2 regions of the Streptomyces sp. NPDC097129 genome follow, and region 1 is predicted to be linked to the other one. Evidence: riboswitches for the same ligand, from Rfam matches in the RefSeq annotation. Region 1 holds a riboswitch; the other holds the start of a gene.
The links. A riboswitch is a leader RNA that binds a small molecule or an ion and turns the genes downstream of it on or off. The one in region 1 is predicted to bind cyclic di-AMP.

Region 1 (5,666 bases):
CGCGCGCAGGCCCAGCTGGAGCGCGAGTGGCTGGACCGGCTCGGCACCGTGGCCGGCCGCGCCGACGAACTGTGCCGCTACGCCGTCCTGTTCGGCGACCCGCAGCTCGCCCTCACCGCCGTCAAGCGCGTCCTCGAAGTGACGCCCGAGGAGGTGCAGGAGGTCGCCAAGGCCCGCCTGCGTCCCGACAACCGCGCGGTGCTCGTGTACGAGCCGAAGACGCCGGAGGCCGCCCAGGACGCCGACGTGCCGGAGGACCCGGAGCAGGAAGCGACCGTAGAGGCAGGCAACGAGAACGAGGAGACGGCCAAGTGACCGAGCTCGCCACGATGGACTTCCACCCCCGGCCCCAGGCGGGCGAGGCCAAGCCGTGGGCGTTCCCGGCCCCCGAGCGCGGCACGCTCGACAACGGCCTGACCGTGCTGCGCTGCCACCGCCCCGGCCAGCAGGTCGTCGCCGTCGAGGTGCTCCTGGACGCGCCTTTGGACGCCGAGCCGGCCGGTCTGGACGGCGTCGCCACGATCATGGCGCGCGCCTTCTCCGAGGGCACGGACAAGCACTCCGCCGAGGACTTCGCCGCCGAGCTGGAGCGCGCCGGCGCCACCCTCGACGCGCACGCCGACCACCCGGGCGTCCGGCTCAGCCTGGAGGTGCCCGCCTCCCGGCTGGCCAAGGGCCTCGGTCTGATCGCCGACGCCCTCCGAGCGCCCGCGTTCGCCGACAGCGAGATCGAGCGGCTGGTGCGCAACCGCCTCGACGAGATCCCGCACGAGCTGGCCAGCCCCGCCCGCCGCGCCGCCAAGGAGCTGTCCAAGGAACTGTTCCCGGCGACCTCGCGCATGTCGCGTCCGCGTCAGGGCACCGAGGAGACGGTCGCCACCGTCGACGCGGCCGCCGTGCGTGCCTTCTACGAGCGGCACGTGCGCCCCGCCACCGCGACCGCGGTGGTCGTCGGCGACCTGACCGGCCTCGACCTCGACGACCTCCTCGGCGACACCCTGGGCGCCTGGACGGGCTCGCGCACCGAGCCGCGCCCCGTGCCGGCGGTGACCGCCGACGACACCGGCCGCGTCGTCATCGTCGACCGCCCGGGCGCCGTCCAGACGCAGCTGCTCATCGGCCGGATCGGCCCCGACCGGCACGACCGCGTATGGCCCGCGCAGGTGCTCGGCACGTACTGCCTGGGCGGCACCCTCACCTCCCGCCTGGACCGCGTCCTGCGCGAGGAGAAGGGCTACACCTACGGCGTGCGCGCCTTCAGCCAGGTGCTGCGCTCCGCCCCCGACGGCACGGGCGCGGCGATGCTCGCCATCAGCGGCTCCGTGGACACGCCGAACACCGGCCCGGCGCTGGACGACCTCTTCAAGGTGCTGCGCACCCTGGCGGCGGACGGCCTGACCGACGCCGAGCGCGACGTCGCCGTGCAGAACCTCGTCGGGGTGGCCCCGCTGAAGTACGAGACGGCGGCCGCCGTCGCGGGCACGCTCGCCGACCAGGTCGAGCAGCACCTGCCCGACGACTACCAGGCGGCGCTGTACCGGCAGCTCGCCGCGACCGGCACCGTGGAGGCCACGGCGGCGGTCGTCAACGCCTTCCCGGTGGACCGTCTGGTGACCGTGCTCGTCGGTGACGCGGCGCAGATCAAGGAGCCCGTCGAGGCCCTCGGCGTCGGCGCCGTCACCGTGGTGAGCGCGGAGTAGCCGCACACGCGCGTGGGGCCCTGGTTCCTGACGGAGCACCAGGGCCCCTGCCATGTCCACAGGCCATGTCAGGGCCGTATCCACAGGTCTGTTTGTGATCGAAGGCGCGGCATCCCACATATGCCCGAATTGGGACGGAGGTTGCCTGTCTGACCTGTGGGATGCGCTACAAAACCCCTGTTTCGTTTGAGGATTGAAGGTCGATCACCGTACTTTCGTCCGGGCTGTCCGTCAGGCAGTGCGCCGCACCCGCGGCACCGGACAGCCATCGCCGAGTCCCCGTACGGCGCGAGCCAGGGGAGCCGGGGACCCACACGTCCCTGGGGTGAATCGGGCGCCCGCGAGGGAGTCCGTAGGAGACCTTCCTGCTCCGAACCCGTCAGCTAACCCGGTAGGCGAGAGGGAAGGAAAGGACAAGCCACCACATGGCGTTCGTCAGCGCCACCGGGAAGCACCGCCGTCCGAGCCGGATGAAGCGCACCACCACGCAGGCCGCCGGCATCGCCGCGCTCACCACCACCGGCGTCATCGGCGCCCTCGCGGCCCCCGCCCTCGCCGCCGACACCTCCGCCGAGCAGACCGGTCTGCTCCCCGTCATCAGCGTCGACGACACGGTCGCCGCGCAGATCGACGCCCAGGCCGAGGCCCAGAAGCAGGCCGCCGAGCAGACGGCCATCGAGCAGGCCGCCCGCCAGGCCGCCGCCGCGCGGGCCCACGAGGCCAAGGAGCGCGCCGCCCGCGAGGCCGAGCGCAAGCGCCTGAACAGCTTCACGGCCCCGATCGCGCACTCCTACGTCTCCACCGGCTACGAGGCCAGCAGCTCCCTGTGGTCCTCCGGCCACCACACCGGCATCGACTTCCACGCCGCCACCGGCACCACGGTGCACGCGGTGGGCTACGGCACCGTCGTCGACACCGGCTGGGGCGGCGCCTACGGCAACCAGATCGTCATCCGCATGCACGACGGCACGTACAGCCAGTACGGGCACCTGTCGTCGATCGGCGTCGTCGTGGGCCAGCAGGTCGTCACCGGCCAGCAGATCGGCCTGTCCGGCGCGACCGGCAACGTCACCGGCCCGCACCTGCACTTCGAGGCGCGCACCAGCCCCGACTACGGCTCCGACATGGACCCGGTCGCCTATCTGCGCGCGCACGGCGTGAACGTCTGACGCCCGAGAACGGCACCAGCATCGCGAAGCCCCGGCCCACCGTGCCGGGGCTTTCGTCGTTTTCGCCTCCTCTCCCGGAAACCCCGGTGAACTGACCAAAAAATATCCATGGAATCCGCTCTGCCGTCGGAAATTCCGTCCCCTTGGAATAGAGTCACGGAACACGCGTCCATCGTCGGCGTTTCACGGGGATCAAGGCGGAGGTCGGACATGCGTATTCCGGCGCACTCGGTGTGCACGGCGATCCGGGACGACATCGTCGCAGGCGTCCACGAACCCGGCAGCCGGCTCACCGAGGAACTCCTCGCCCGCCGCTACGGCGTCTCCAGGGTGCCCGTGCGAGAGGCGCTGCGCACCCTGGAGGCCGAGGGCTTCGTCGTGACACGGCGGCACGCGGGCGCGTGCGTGGCCGAACCCACCGAGCAGGAGGCGGCCGACCTGCTGGAGATGCGGATGCTGCTGGAGCCGCTCGGCGTGGCGCGGGCCGCCCAGCGGCGCACCGAGGCGCATCTGAAGGTGCTGCGCGGCCTGGTGCGCCTCGGTCAGGACCGGGCCAGGCACGGCACCGGCGACGACCTGCGGTCCCTGGGCGGCTGGTTCCACGAGACGCTCGTCCAGGCGTGCGGGAGCCAGGCGCTGACCGCGACGCTCACCCAGCTGCGCCACAAGCTCGCCTGGATGTACGCGGTGGAGCCGTCGGCCGACCCCGTACGGACCTGGACCGAGCACGGCGCGATCGCGGACGCCGTGGCGCGCGGCGACGGGGAGCGGGCCCGCGCGGTCGCCGCCCTGCACACCGAGCGCTCCACCGCCGCGTACCGGCTGCGCCGCTTCAGTGGCGACGGCCCCGGGCGGGTGAGGAGTTCGCAACATCCCGTAAACACGTCGGGCCTACGGCATTAACACGAGCGCCGTATACAAAGAACGGGATATCTGTGCCCCGCTGAAAGTGCTGCCCTTTTGACGCTTTCTTTCGAGTCGTCGATTCCCTCCTGTGTCACGGAGGGGCGGGAAAAGAAAAGCCGCGCCGGCCTCGAAAGGCCGACGCGGCTTCTTTTATGCGTGACTCAGACGGTCATGCGTGACTCAGACGGTCTCGGGGAGCTCCTCGAGGCCCTCGGAGACCAGCTTCGCCAGACGGTCCAGGGCGGCGTCCGCGCCCTCGGCGTCGGAGGCGAGGACGATCTCCTCGCCGCCCTGGGCGCCCAGGCCGAGGACGGCCAGCATGGAGGCCGCGTTGACGGGGGTGCCGCCGGCCTTGGAGATCGTCACCGGGACGCCTGCGGCCGTGGCGGCTCGGACGAAGATGGAGGCGGGGCGGGCATGGAGGCCCTCGGCCCAGCCGACGTTGACGCGGCGCTCAGCCATGTGTTGCTGCCCTTCAGTTTCTCAGGGTTGTCTAGACCAGTTTCCCATAAGGTGAAGCATGCCCGGAGAGGTCCTGCGACCCCATCCGGACGCGATCACCGGGCCTCGGCCTCGACCCGGCATCCGTCCTCCACAGAGTGCCCCGCGCCGTTGTCGTACGCGAGCCGTACTCTGGGCCCCATGCAGAGCGCGTCGGACAGGCAGGAGTACCCCGCCCACTGGGAGGCCGACGTGGTGCTGCGCGACGGCGGCACCGCGCGGATCCGCCCCATCACCGTCGATGACGCGGACCGCCTGGTCAGCTTCTACGAGCAGGTGTCGGACGAGTCGAAGTACTACCGCTTCTTCGCGCCCTACCCGCGTCTGTCCGCGAAGGACGTCCACCGCTTCACACACCACGACTTTGTGGACAGGGTGGGACTCGCGGCCACGATCGGCGGCGAGTTCATCGCAACCGTACGCTACGACCGGATCGGCGTGAACGGAATGCCCGCGTCCGCCCCCGCCGACGAGGCCGAGGTCGCCTTCCTCGTCCAGGACGCCCATCAGGGCCGCGGTGTCGCCTCCGCCCTGCTCGAACACATCGCCGCCGTCGCCCGCGAGCGCGGCATCCGCCGCTTCGCCGCCGAGGTGCTGCCCGCCAACAACAAGATGATCAAGGTGTTCACGGACGCCGGGTACACCCAGAAGCGCAGCTTCGAGGACGGCGTGGTGCGCCTGGAGTTCGACCTGGAGCCCACCGAGCGCTCCCTCGCCGTGCAGTACGCGCGCGAACAGCGCGCCGAGGGCCGCTCCGTGCAGCGGCTGCTGATGCCCGGCTCGGTCGCCGTGATCGGCACCGGCCGCACCTCGGGCGGCGTCGGCCGCAGCGTTCTCGCCAACCTCCGCGAGGGCGGCTACACTGGCCGGCTGCACGCCGTGAACCGCGCCTTCGGACCCGGCGTCACCGAGCTCGACGGCGTCCCCGCCCACCGCTCGGTGCGGGAGATCGAGGGCCCGGTCGACCTCGCCGTCGTCGCCGTGCCCGCCGACCACGTGCCCCAGGTCGTCACCGAGTGCGGCGAGCACGGCGTGCAGGGGCTCGTGGTCATCTCCGCCGGGTACGCCGAGAGCGGTCCCGAGGGACGCGAGCGACAGCGCGAACTCGTCCGGCAGGCGCGCACGTACGGCATGCGGATCATCGGTCCCAACGCCTTCGGGATCATCAACACCTCGGCGGCCGTCCGGCTGAACGCCTCCCTGGCCCCCGAGATGCCGCGCCCCGGCCGCATCGGCCTGTTCGCCCAGTCCGGCGCCATCGGCATCGCCCTGCTGTCCCGGCTGCACCGGCGCGGCGGTGGCGTCACAGGGGTCACGGGCGTGTCGACGTTCGTCTCCTCCGGCAACCGCGCGGACGTCTCCGGCAACGACGTCCTGCAGTACTGGTACG
Region 2 (5,666 bases), on a different contig from region 1:
CGCCTCCGTCACCGCGGCGACCTTCTTCGTCCGCGTGATCATGTCGCCGTTCGCGCACCCGCTGTTCACCACGATGACCGGCATCGGCTTCGGCCTCGCCGCGCTGTCCGGCCAGGGCCGGCGCGTGCGCCGCGTCCTGCTCCCGCTGGGCGGTCTGCTGCTCGCGATGTGCATGCACGCCCTGTGGAACGGCTCGGCCTCCTTCGGCCCGTTCGGCTTCTTCGCCGTGTACGGCGGCTTCATGATGCCCGCGTTCGGGTTGCTGACCTGGCTGGTGATCTGGACCCGCCAGCGCGAGCTGCGCACGGTCCGCGAGGAGCTGCCCGCCTACGTCGCGGCCGGCTGGCTCGCGCCCGCCGAGCCGTTCGCCCTCGGCTCGATGAAGGCGCGCCGCATGGCCCGCGAGTACGCCGCCCATCACCTGGGCAAGCCGGCCGCCAAGGAGGTCGCGCGCTTCGAGGCGTACGCGACGTCCCTGGCGTTCCTGCGGCACCGGGGCCGCCGCGGCCGCGCCGGCGCCGACTTCGTCGTACGGGAAAGGGAGCTGCTGAACGAGGTGTGGCGGCTGCGGGAGCTGGCGCGTCCGGCGCTGGAGTACGCGGCCCGGGCGGCCGCGCCCCCGGTGCCGGTGATGCTGCCGTGGCCCGCGCACCCGTGGCCGGCCCCCGGGGCGGCGACGCCGCACCTGCCGTACGCCGGGGCCGGGCACATGGGCCACGCAGGGTACGCGGCGCAGCCGGCGTACCCCGCGTACAACCCCTACCGGTCGTAGAGAGGCCACGCGCCACCGAAGCCACGGCGGGCGTCACCGAGGGCACGGGCGGGCGTCGGTCAGGCCGACGCCTGCGTGAGCCGCGCCAGTTCCGCCTCCGTCAGGGTCAGGTCCGCCACGCCGAGCAGCGCCGGGAGCTGGTCCGTGGTGCGGGCCGAGGCGAGGGGGGCGGCGACGGTCGGCTGCGCGGCGAGCCAGGCGAGCGCGACCGTGGCGACGGGGGCCTCGTGGGCCCGCGCGATCTCGTCCAGGGCGGTGAGGACGTCACGTCCGCGCTCGGACCGCAGGTGCTGCGCGGCGCCGCCCGCCCGCGGGCTGTCCACCGTCGTGCCGGGGCGGTACTTGCCGGTGAGGAAGCCGGAGGCCAGCGCGTAGTACGGGACGGCGGCGAGGCCGGCGCGGGCGGCGACGTCCTGGAGGTCGCCCTCGTAGGTGTCGCGGGAGACCAGGTTGTAGTGCGGCTGGAGCGCCACGTAGCGGGCGAGGCCCTCGCGGTCGGAGAACTCCAGGGAGGCCCGCAGGCGCTCGGCGGAGATGTTGGACGCGGCGATGTGGCGGACCTTGCCGGCCTTCACCAGCTCGTCCAGGGCGCCGATGATCTCCTCGACCGGCACCTCGGGCTTGTCGAAGTGGGTGTAGTAGAGGTCGATGCGGTCGGTGTCCAGGCGGCGCAGGGAGGCGTCGGCGGCGGCCTTGATGGTGGCGGCGGACAGGCCCTGGTACTCGGGGTGCTGGCTGACCTTGGTCGCGATGACGACGTCGTCGCGGTTGCCGCGGGCCCTGACCCACTTGCCGATGATCGTCTCGGACTCCCCGCCCCGGTTGCCCTCGACCCAGGCGGAGTAGGAGTCGGCGGTGTCGATGAAGTTGCCGCCGGCGGCGGCGTAGGCGTCGAGGACGGCGAAGGACGTCGTCTCGTCGGCGGTCCAGCCGAAGACGTTGCCGCCGAGAGCGAGCGGGAAGACCTCGAGGTCGGACGTACCGAGCTTGCGGAGAGCAGTCATGCTCTGCGTCAACGCCCCGGCAGGGCAGACCCATTCCGGACCGGCCCATTCCGGACCGACCCATTCCGCTCGGAAACCAGCACGGTGTGAACAGCACCGCTGGGCGGCAGCACGTGAGACAGCGACCGGCAGCCCTGACGTCGGGGGGGATGCCGTCAGGACCGCCGGGGATCAGGGGTGGCGCACGAGGTCAGGGGGTGAGGCCCTTGCCCTGCAGCCACGCCATCGGGTCGATGCCGGAGGCCTGCCCGTCGGGGTGCACCTCAAGGTGCAGGTGCGGCCCGGTGACGTTGCCGGTGGCGCCCACGCGGCCGATGACGTCGCCGGTGGCGACCTTCTGCCCGACGCTGACGCTGATCGACGACTGGTGGCAGAACCACAGCTCGGTGCCGTCGTCGAGGGTGAGGATCGTGCGGTAGCCGTAGGAGCCGGCCCAGCCCGCCTCCGTGATGGTGCCGCTGTGGATGGCCTTGATCAGCGTGCCGGTGGGGGCGGCGAAGTCGAGGCCGGTGTGGTACCCGGAGGACCACATCGAGCCGGCCTGCCCGAAGCGGGAGGTGAGGGTGTACGAGGAGGTCGGCAGCGTGAACTGCTTGGCGAGCTGGGCGAGGCGCTCGGCCTCGGCCTTCTGCTTCGCCTCCTGCTCCGCCTTCTCCTTCGCGGCGGCGGCCTTGGCGGCGGCCTCCTTCGCGGCCCGCGCGGCGGTCTCGGCGGCCTGCCGGGTGACGGCGGCCTCGGCGGCGGCCTGCGCCTTGACGTCGACCTGGACCTGCTGCGACTCGGCCTGAGCCATGATCCGGTTGCGCAGCGCCTCACCGGCGTCGGTGGTGTGCTGCCCGTCATTCTCGGAGGCGACGCCGATGTCGCTGAGCGGGGTGGCGGAGCCCTGCGGCCCGGCGTCCGCGTGGTCGGAGATCAGCGAGCCGACCGAGGGCAGATCGGGCAGGGAGATGGACACCGGCGGCTTGCCGGTCTGCGCGCTGGCCATGCCGCCCGCGCCGACGGCGGCGATGACGCCGACGCCGAGGACGGTGGAGCTGCGGGCGAGTCCGCCGCGCTGCTTGGCGACGCGGTGCCGGCCACGGACGGGACGGACGGAGTCCTCGGTGGGGTTCCACTCCTCCCACGGGCCCTCGTCGGTGCGGTGTCCGCCGTAGACAAGGGCCTCGGGGCCCTGCTGACTCGGCACGAACGGGGCTGTCGGGGCAGGCTGGTTGGACGCCACGCGGGCGTACTCCTTTCCTTCCGTCTCGCCTACCGGGTTAGCTGACGGGTTCGGAGCAGGAAGGTCTCCTACGCGCGTATACCGGCCGTCGGACGACGGCGGCTGACGCGAGATTCACCCCAAGGTGGTGGTTCCCCGGTTCCCTACGGGATTCGGCGCGTGAGCACGGAGCCGCCTCTCGTGACGGCTGGGACGACCGCGCTGCGTTATCGAACGTTAATAGACCCGGAGGTCGGATTCCAAGCCGTTCGGCTTGATCATTAACATTCCTGGCCAGGACTTACACGCCACGACCGCCGCAAAAGGGGCAGTTGACCGCCTCTCAGGCGTCACGTCCAAAACCTCGTTTTGATGATGGTGCGTCAATTGTTATGCGCAGGGCGGTCATCCGCTCACGCATGGTGACCTCACGGACGGCGTACGGCGAGCAGCGCCATGTCGTCGGCCATCCCGCCGCCAGAGTGCCGGCGCACCTCCTTCGCGACGGCGGCCAGCAACGCGCCGGGCGCGGTGACGACCCGTCCGGCGAGCCGCGCCTCGACGTCGTAGAAGCGGCCGTGGCGGTCGCGGCTCTCGGAGAGGCCGTCGGTGTACAGCAGCAGCGTGGCCCCGCCGGGGAAGACGGCCTCCTCCGCGCGGTCGGGCCACGGGCCCAGCTCGCTCATGCCGAGCGGCAGCGCGGGTTCGGCGGGCAGCAGCGTGCGCAGGGTGCCGTCGGCGTACAGCAGCACCGGTGGCGGATGACCGCGGTTGACGACGCGGACGACACCGTCGCCGTGCGGGAGTTCGGCGAGGACGGCGGTGGTGAACCCCTCGAACGCGTCCAGGCCCTCGCGCCGGGCGCCCTCGCGGCTCAGGGCCTGCTCCAGCCGCTCGGCGACCGCCTCCAGCGTGGCCTCCTGCTCGGCGGCCTCGCGGAACGCGCCGATGACCACGGCCACGGCGGCCACCGCGCCCATGCCCTTGCCGCGCACGTCCCCGACGATCAGCCGGACGCCGTGCGGGCTGTCCTGCACGGCGTACAGATCGCCGCCGATGAACGCGTCGGCGCGGGCGGCCTCGTAGCAGGCGGCGATCTGGAACCCGCCGATCCGCTCGGCGGGTTCGGGAAGTACGGCGCGCTGGGCGGCCTCGGCGACCTCGCGCGCGGAGGCGAGCTGCTCGCTGCTGCGGCGCGCGAGGGCGTTGATGAGGACGGCCAGGACGGCGACCGTGGCGACGGTCACCAGCTCGGTGACGGCGTCCGTGTGCCAGACGATGCCCATCGTCAGGTGCAGACCGAGCATGACGGCGACGGCGGCGAGCCCGGTGAGCAGCGTGCCGCGGCGGCTGTAGAGCGGGGCGGCGACCAGGGGCGCGGCGGTGAAGAAGGGGGCCGCGGTGAAGTCGGACGGCGTGCAGTAGTCGTAGACCGCGCCGGCCGCGATGAGCAGCACCGGCAGGATCCGTACGAAGGCCCGCGCGGCGGAGATCCTCCGGCCCTCCGTGGGCCGCGGCTCGCCGCCGTCCCCGGGCCCGGGGTCCGGCACCGGGCCGCCCGCCGGCCGCACGGCGGCGCGGGGACCGGACCCGAGGCCGAGGGCGGAGGCGCGTGCGTCGGCCTCCGGGGCGGCCCCGGCGCCGGGCGCCCACCCGTCGGCCGGGGAGCCCTCCCCGGCCTCGGGGACGTACCTCTCGGCGCCGGGGTACGGCCCGTCGTCCGTCGCGTCACCAGGCCGCACCGCTCTTCTCCCACCGTCCCTGTCCGCCGTCGTCCCGCCCGTACAGGTTTTCCGGTGCGGGCGGGGGCGGCGAGCGGTGAGGGCCGACCGGATGACGCCGGGCGCGGAGAGAAGAGGAGGCTGACGACGAAAAAACCGAGGGCCGGAAACCTTTCGGCTTCCGGCCCTCGGCCTTCAGTAGCGGGGACAGGATTTGAACCTGCGACCTCTGGGTTATGAGCCCAGCGAGCTACCGAGCTGCTCCACCCCGCGTCGTTGTGACTCCAGTGTACGTCATCCGCGGGGCACCCGACGACCACGTTCCCCACCAGCCACCGGAGCGCCCCGCCGACCCCCCTTCGCGCACCCCTCCGCGCCCCTTCGCGCGCTCCGCGTCCCTTCGCGCCCCTTCGCGCCCCTCTGGACTCAGCCCACGCCGCGTTCCGCGAGTCCGAGCTCGGCCAGCGGCAGGGTGTGCTGGGTCTGGAGCACCTTGGCGCGCAGGTAGCGCGCGTTGTGCGGGGTGGAGAAGACGCCGGTCGGCACCCGGTCGCGGACGTCGAGCCCGAGGGCGCGCAGCTGACCGGCCTTGTCCGGGTTGTTGGACAGCAGGTCCAGCGACCCGATCCCGAGCGCGGTGAGCATCTGCGCGGCGGCGGTGTAGTCGCGGGCGTCCTCGGGCAGGCCGAGGGCGGCGTTGGCGGCGTAGGTGTCCAGGCCCTGGTCCTGGAGGGCGTAGGCGTCGAGCTTGTTGTAGAGGCCGATGCCGCGTCCCTCCTGGCGCAGGTAGAGCAGGACGCCACCGCGGCCGGCGATGCGTTCGACGGCTTCACGCAGCTGGGGGCCGCAGTCGCAGCGGGCGGAGCCGAAGACGTCGCCGGTCAGGCACTCGGAGTGCAGCCGGACGAGCGGGACCTCGCCCGGCTCGCCGAGGACGACGGCCACGTGCTCCCGGCCGTCGGTGA

Region 2: it holds a riboswitch for cyclic di-AMP, as region 1 does, so the genes downstream of both, AC0B9F_RS36435 (M23 family metallopeptidase) here and AC0B9F_RS10145 (M23 family metallopeptidase) in region 1, are expected to answer to the same signal.

What each region holds. Positions count from the first base shown of each region.
Region 1 is NZ_JBVOQE010000002.1:995,549-1,001,214, reverse strand. It holds gene AC0B9F_RS10155 (M16 family metallopeptidase) at 1-315, shown strand, start outside; gene AC0B9F_RS10150 (M16 family metallopeptidase) at 312-1,700, shown strand; cyclic di-AMP (ydaO/yuaA leader) riboswitch at 1,960-2,113, shown strand; gene AC0B9F_RS10145 (M23 family metallopeptidase) at 2,126-2,869, shown strand; gene AC0B9F_RS10140 (GntR family transcriptional regulator) at 3,080-3,772, shown strand; gene AC0B9F_RS10135 (HPr family phosphocarrier protein) at 3,956-4,237, opposite strand; gene AC0B9F_RS10130 (bifunctional acetate--CoA ligase family protein/GNAT family N-acetyltransferase) at 4,418-5,666, shown strand, end outside.
Region 2 is NZ_JBVOQE010000022.1:53,298-58,963, reverse strand. It holds gene AC0B9F_RS36445 (PrsW family intramembrane metalloprotease) at 1-772, shown strand, start outside; gene AC0B9F_RS36440 (aldo/keto reductase) at 832-1,776, opposite strand; gene AC0B9F_RS36435 (M23 family metallopeptidase) at 1,967-3,001, opposite strand; cyclic di-AMP (ydaO/yuaA leader) riboswitch at 3,013-3,169, opposite strand; gene AC0B9F_RS36430 (PP2C family protein-serine/threonine phosphatase) at 3,409-4,530, opposite strand; tRNA gene AC0B9F_RS36425 (tRNA-Met) at 4,901-4,974, opposite strand; gene AC0B9F_RS36420 (GTP cyclohydrolase II) at 5,128-5,666, opposite strand, start outside.